Regions from separate parts of the Kitasatospora sp. NPDC053057 genome, predicted to be linked through region 1. Evidence: riboswitches for the same ligand, from Rfam matches in the RefSeq annotation. Region 1 holds a riboswitch; the other holds the start of a gene.
The links. A riboswitch is a leader RNA that binds a small molecule or an ion and turns the genes downstream of it on or off. The one in region 1 is predicted to bind thiamine pyrophosphate.
Positions count from the first base shown of each region.

Region 1 (3,347 bases):
GCGGCGGCCCCCTTGAGCGCGACCGACGGGTCCGCCGCGAGGGTCCGGTCCAGCGCCGCCCCGCGCTCGATCAGCTTCCGGCCCTGGGTGAGGTCGCGCGGCCGGTCCACCGCGAGCAGCGCGCTGGGCACGCCGTCGCGCAGCCACAGCACCGACCAGGCGGCGTCCTGCGGGCTGCCGCGCCACAGGACTTCGTCGCCCTCGGCGTGCCGGCCCGCGTACTGGACCATCCGCCCGAACTGCTCGGACCAGAAGTACGGCACCGGGTCGTACGGCGCGTCCGCCCCGAGCACGGCGGCGGCCGCGGCCCCGCCCGACTGCAGCGCGTGGTCCCAGTGCTGGACGGTCAGCCGGGCGCCGGAGCGGGCCGACGGGTAGCTGACGCAGTCCCCGGCCGCGAACACCCCGGGCAGGCCGGTGCGCAGCCGCCCGTCCACCACGACCGCGCCGGAGGCGTCCAGCTCGACGCCCGAGCCGGCCAGCCAGCCGGTCGCGGGCCGGGCGCCGACGCCGACCACCACCTCGTCGGCGGGCAGGTGGGAGCCGTCCGCCAGCAGTACCGCCCCGGGCTCGACGGCGGCCACGCCGACGCCGCAGCGCAGCTCGACCCCGGCCTCGGCGTACCAGGCGGCCATCGCCGAGCCGACCTCGGTCGGCAGCGCGCCCGGCACCGGCGCCGGACCGGCCTCGACCACGGTGACCTCGCAGCCGGCCTGGCGCGCGGCGGTGGCCACCTCCGCGCCGATCCAGCCCGCGCCGACCAGCACCAGCCGCAGGCCGGGGCGCAGCAGCGCGCGCAGCGCCAGGGCGTCGTCCAGGGTGTGCAGCAGGTGGGCGCGCTCGGCCCCGGGCAGGGCGCGCGGGGTGGCGCCGGTGGCGATCACCAGGGAGTCGTACGGGAGGTCGCCGCCGTCGGTGTGCAGCACGCCGGGGGCGAGGCCGGTGGCCCGGCGGCCGGTGAGCAGCTCGATGCCGAGCCCCTCGTAGTCGATGTCCAGGGTGGTGGCGTCGGCCTTGCCGAGCAGCACGTCCTTGGAGAGCGGCGGCCGGTCGTACGGCGCGTGCGGTTCCTCGCCGACCAGGACGATCCGCCCCCGCCAGCCGCCCTGCCGCAGCTTCAGGGCGCACTGCGCCCCGGCCAGCCCGGCTCCGACGACGACCACCCGATCCGTTCCGCTCAGCTCTGCCACGCCCGTCACTGTACTCAGCGACCGGCCGGGCCCCGGCGGCCGTCCACCCCTCGTACGGCCCTTCGGCCGCGCCGACCCCCGGCGTTAAGGTGGGGGCACCACACGGGAGCCCGGCGAACCGGGCTGAGAGGCGGGCTGGCACGGCCCGCGACCGTCCGAACCTGATCCGGGTCATACCGGCGAAGGGAGAAGAGCAGCTTTGTCACGCTTGCCATCGGGCAGCCGCGCCGACGTGCTGGTGATCGGCGGGGGCGTCATCGGCCTCGCCGTCGCCTGGCGCGCCGCACAGCGCGGGCTGCGGGACGTGATCGTGGTCGACCCCGACCACGGCGGGGGCGCGGCCGGGGTCGCGGCCGGGATGCTCGCTCCGGTCACCGAGCTGCAGTACGGCGAGGAGCCGCTGCTGCACCTCGGGATGGCCTCCAACCAGCGGTACGAGACCTTCGCCGCCGAACTCACCGAGGCCGCCGGCGGCCTGGACACCGGCTACCGCCGCTGCGGCACCATCGCCGTCGCGCTGGACTCCGACGACCGCGAGGAACTGCGCGAACTGCACGCCTTCCACCAGCGGCTGGGCCTGGACTCCAGCTGGCTGACCGGCCGGGAGGCCCGCAAGCTCGAACCGATGCTCGCCCCCGGCGTGCGCGGCGGCCTGCACGTCGCGGACGACCACCAGGTGGACCCCCGCCGGCTGCTCACCGCCCTGGTCGCCGCCTGCGAGCGGGCGGGCGTCCGGCTGCACCGGGCCGAGGCCGTCGAGCTGCTGGTCAACGGCGGGCGCGCGACCGGCGCCCGGCTGAGCAGCGGGGAGAGTCTGGGCGCCGACCAGATCGTGCTGGCCGCCGGGCCGCACAGCCACCGGCTGCCGGGCCTGCCCGAGGGCGTGCTGCCCGCCGTCCGGCCGGTGAAGGGGCAGGTGCTGCGCCTCCATGTCCCCGACGCCTACCGGCCGTTCCTCTCCCGCAACGTCCGCGCGGTGGTGCGCGGCCAGCACCTGTACCTGGTGCCCCGGGAGAACGGCGAGCTGGTCATCGGCGCGACCACCGAGGAGCAGGGCTACGACACCACCGTCACCGCCGGAGGGGTGTACGAACTCCTGCGTGACGCCCATGAGTTGGTCCCGGGCATCACCGAACTCCCGCTGCGGGAGACCGCGGCCGGACTGCGGCCCGGTTCCCCGGACAACGCCCCGCTGCTGGGCCCGACCTCACTGCCCGGGCTGGTCGCCGCCACCGGCCACTACCGCAACGGCGTGCTGCTCACGCCGGTGACCGCCGACCTGCTCGCCGACTACCTGGCGACCGGTGAAGTCCCCGAGCTCGCACGGCCGTTCACGCCCACCCGGTTCTCCCCCGACGCCCCCACCACGAAGGCCTCCGCATGACCGAGACCAGCCCGACCGACATCGCCCTGACCGTCAACGGCGAGCCCCGCCGGGTGCCCGCCGCCACCACCCTCGCCGAGCTGGTAGCCACCGTCAGCGCCGCCAACACCGGCGTCGCCGCCGCCCTCAACGAGGCCGTGGTGCCGCGCAGTTCGTGGCCCGCGACGGCGCTGGGCAGCGGCGACCGGATCGAGATCCTCACCGCCGTACAGGGAGGCTGAACCATGGCCGACGACCTTCTGACCATCGCCGGGACGACCTTCTCCTCCCGGCTGATCATGGGCACCGGCGGCGCGCCGAGCCTGGAGGTCCTGGAGCGCGCCCTGCTCGCCTCCGGCACCGAGCTGACCACCGTGGCCATGCGCCGGGTCGACGCCACCACCCAGGGCTCCGTCCTGGACGTGCTGACCCGCAACGGCATCCGCGTCCTGCCCAACACGGCCGGCTGCTTCACCGCCGGCGAGGCCGTGCTGACCGCCCGGCTGGCCCGCGAGGCGCTCGGCACCGACTGGGTGAAGCTGGAGGTGATCGCCGACGAGCGCACCCTGCTGCCGGACCCGATCGAGCTGCTGGACGCCGCCGAGACGCTGGTCGACGACGGCTTCACGGTGCTCCCGTACACCAACGACGACCCGGTGCTGGCCCGCAAGCTGGAGGACGTCGGCTGCGCGGCGATCATGCCGCTGGGCTCGCCGATCGGCTCCGGCCTGGGCATCCGCAACCCGCACAACTTCCAGCTGATCGTGGAGGGCGCCGGGGTCCCGGTGATCCTG
Region 1 covers NZ_JBITZP010000015.1:137,219-140,565, reverse strand. Annotated here, with positions in the region: gene ACIG5E_RS18175 (NAD(P)/FAD-dependent oxidoreductase) at 1-1,199, opposite strand, end outside; TPP riboswitch at 1,283-1,395, shown strand; gene thiO (glycine oxidase ThiO) at 1,390-2,574, shown strand; gene thiS (sulfur carrier protein ThiS) at 2,571-2,795, shown strand; gene ACIG5E_RS18160 (thiazole synthase) at 2,799-3,347, shown strand, end outside.

Region 2 (3,347 bases), on a different contig from region 1:
CAGCGGGGTGAGCGCCCAGGTGGCCAGCGCCGGCACCAGGAAGGCGAACAGCGAGGCGGAGGTCCACTCCTGCGGGGTGAAGTGCAGCGCCCCCTGGGCGGAGGTCCAGAAGTCCACCCACCAGCCGGCCACCGCGGTCGGCGCGATGAACTGGTAGACGACGAAGCCCAGCACCCACGGCAGCAGCATCAGCCAGCGGGACGGCGCCCGCTCCGAGAGGTCCCAGCCGTGCCGGCCTGCGCCGAAGAAGTAGTCCACCGCCAGCACCGCCAGCAGCGGCACGAACACCGAGCCGATCAGGCCGAGGAAGTTGCTGTAGGTGTCGGTGAACCGGTCGATCCGCAGCGCCAGCACGGTGGTCAGCACGCCGATCCCGCCGCTCAGCACCCGGCGGTCCACCCGCGGCAGCAGGTTCTGCAGCGACATCGCGGTCGAGTACACGTTGGCGAAGGACTGGTCGGTCTCGCGCAGCACCAGCACCAGCAGGAACAGCCAGCCGGCCCAGACGCCGAGGAAGGAGTCGAAGATCCGGCTCGGGTCGCCGTCGGACTGCAGCAGCGCCATCAGGCCGAGCACGTAGCACCAGACCTGGGCGACGGTGTAGCCCGAGAAGCTGCCCCAGAAGGACGAGCGCGGGGTGCGCGAGTGCCGGGTGTAGTCGGCGGCCATCGGGACGAAGGAGATCGACACCGCGATCATCGCGTCGGTGGCGCCCAGGAAGCCGTGCCAGTTGCCCGCACCCGGGTCGGGCACGCCCTGCCGGCCCAGCTGGACGGTGAAGTACACCATCGCGACCGCGACCGCCCCGGCCACGAAGCGGCGCAGCACCGCGATCGAGCCCAGCGGCCAGATCGTCAGGGCGGTGGTCAGCGCGCCCGCGAGCAGCACGAACAGCCAGCGGTAGCCGGTGGTGTGGGCGACGGTCTGCGCGCCCGCCGCGATGGTCAGCAGCTCGAACACACCCCAGCCGATGCACTGGACGATGTTCAGCACGGTCGGCAGGTAGGACAGCCGGGTGCCGAACAGCCCGCGCAGGTTGGCCATCGCCGGGGCGCCGGTCCGGGCACCGATCAGCGCGGCCACGCCGAGCATCGCGGTGCCGACCGCCGTACCGGTCACGATCGCGGTCACCGCGGCGGCCAGCGACAGTTCGCTGCCCTTCTCGCCGAGCACCGTGGCCGCGGTCGAGAAGCCGATCAGGCTGACGCCGAGGTTCATCCAGAGCGCGAAGTGGTCCCGGAAGCGCAGGGTGCGCGGCGGCTCGGTGTCCAGCACCAGCGGTGCCTCGACCCGGTGGTCGAGCAGCGCGGTGGCCGCGTCCGAGACGGTCGGAAGACCGGAGAAATCCTTGGACGCGGGCGCGCCCGAAGAAGAGGATGGCGAAGCAGGCGGCATGGCCGATACTCCCTACGCCGGCATTACCCGGACAGGTTCCGGCGGTCAGCGCCCCCTCGACGGTCGGCCTGTCGCTTGCCTGGCGTACCGTCGACATGCGCACTCTCAGCCTGGTGGGTCCAAGCTCCCGCGTGTCAGTTTGGAGCGACAGGCTAACCGGCACGGGTACGAACGCCAAAGGCCACGGGGTGCGCGGTCCGCATCGCGGGATGCCGGACGGGGGTGGGGAGCCCCGGTCGTCGGTGGCGGCTAAGGATTCTTATGAGTTCTTCAGAGGGGTCCTTACGGCAATCGAATCGACAGTGCGAAAAACTATGGTCCTTGGTTCTGTCAGCTATGGAGGTCGTCCGTGAGCACCGAGCGCGAGGTTGGGCCCGCCGGGCCGCAGGGGGAGCAGCCCGCCGGGGCCCAGGAGGCGGCAGGCGCCGCTTCCGACGGCACCGCTCAGGGCGGCCACAAGCCGACCATGGCGTTCAGCCGGGTCCCGGAGCCAGCGGCCGAGCCGGTTGTCGAGTCGGTTGTCGAGCCGTCGGCGGCGGACGCGGCTCCGGCCGACGGTGCTCCGGCGGCCGACAGCGGGCACAAGCCGACCATGGCGTTCAGCCGGGTCCCGGAGCCGGCAGCCGAGCCGGTTGTCGAGTCGGTTGTCGAGCCGTCGGTGGCGGACGCGGCCGAGACCGCTCCGGCCGAGGGCGTTCCGGCCGAGGGCGTTCCGGCCGAGGGCGGGTACAAGCCCACCGTCGCCTTCACCAAGGTCCCCGCGCCGGAGGCCCCGGCCGCGCCCGCCGTCGAGGAGCCGGCCGTCGACCCGGTCACCGGCTACATCGACGCCCCGCCGCCGGTCCTGCCGCCCGCGCCGCCCGTCGTACCCGCCCCGGCTGCGGCCGTGGCCCCGGCCGCGCAGGCCGTTGTTCCGGCCGCGCCCGCCGTGCCGCCCGGCACCAACCCGTACGCGACCCCGACCCACGGCGTGCCCGCCGCCGGTGCCCAGGAGCCCTACGGCGCTCCGGCCGCCAACGCGCAGGAGCCGTACGGCGCTCCGGACGCCAGCGGGCCCGCCGCGCCCGGCCACCACCCCTTCGGCGCCGGCCAGCCGCTCGGCGGCTGGGGCGGCCACGACGCCACCTCCGGCGGCCCGGGCCACCCCGGCGGCCCGAACGGTCCGCTCGGCTACCCGGCCGACTACCCCGGCAGCCCGGCCGGCCCCGGCGGTCCACGCAAGAAGCGTGGCGGCCTGGTGGCCCTGCTCGCGGCCGTCGCGCTGGTCGCCGGTGTCGCGGGCGGCGCGATCGGTGTGGTCGCCACCGACCACAACAACAGCAGCAGCTCCGTGGACGACCACCGCAGCACCACCGTCCAGGCCAGCAACACCCAGAAGAACGAGCCCGCCCCCGGCTCGATCGCGAGCATCGCGCAGAAGGCGCTGCCCAGCGTCGTCACCATCAAGGCGCAGGGCTCCCAGGAGTCGGGCACCGGCACCGGCTTCGTCTTCGACACCGAGGGCCACATCCTCACCAACAACCACGTGGTCGCGCCGACCCTCAACGGCGGCAAACTGACCGTCAAGTTCGCCGACGGCACGTCCTACAGCGCCTCGGTGCTGGGCCACGCCGAGGGCTACGACGTCGCCGTGGTCAAGATCGACAACCCGCCGAAGGCCAAGCTGGCGCCGCTGGCCCTGGCCGACTCCGACAAGGTCAACGTCGGCGACGCCACGATCGCGATCGGCGCGCCGTACGGCCTGGAGTCCACCGTCACCAGCGGCATCGTCAGCGCCAAGGACCGCCCGGTCGCCTCCGGCGACGAGACCGGCTCGCAGGCCTCGTACATGAACGCCCTGCAGACCGACGCCTCGATCAACCCCGGCAACTCCGGCGGCCCGCTGCTCGACTCCAGCGGCGCGGTGATCGGCATCAACTCGGCGATCCAGTCCAACGCCTCCGCCAACGGCC
Region 2 covers NZ_JBITZP010000002.1:360,899-364,245, forward strand. Annotated here, with positions in the region: gene ACIG5E_RS04255 (purine-cytosine permease family protein) at 1-1,395, opposite strand, end outside; TPP riboswitch at 1,388-1,536, opposite strand; gene ACIG5E_RS04260 (S1C family serine protease) at 1,745-3,347, shown strand, end outside.
Region 2: linked by a shared signal. The riboswitch ahead of ACIG5E_RS04255 (purine-cytosine permease family protein) and the one ahead of thiO (glycine oxidase ThiO) in region 1 are both predicted to bind thiamine pyrophosphate.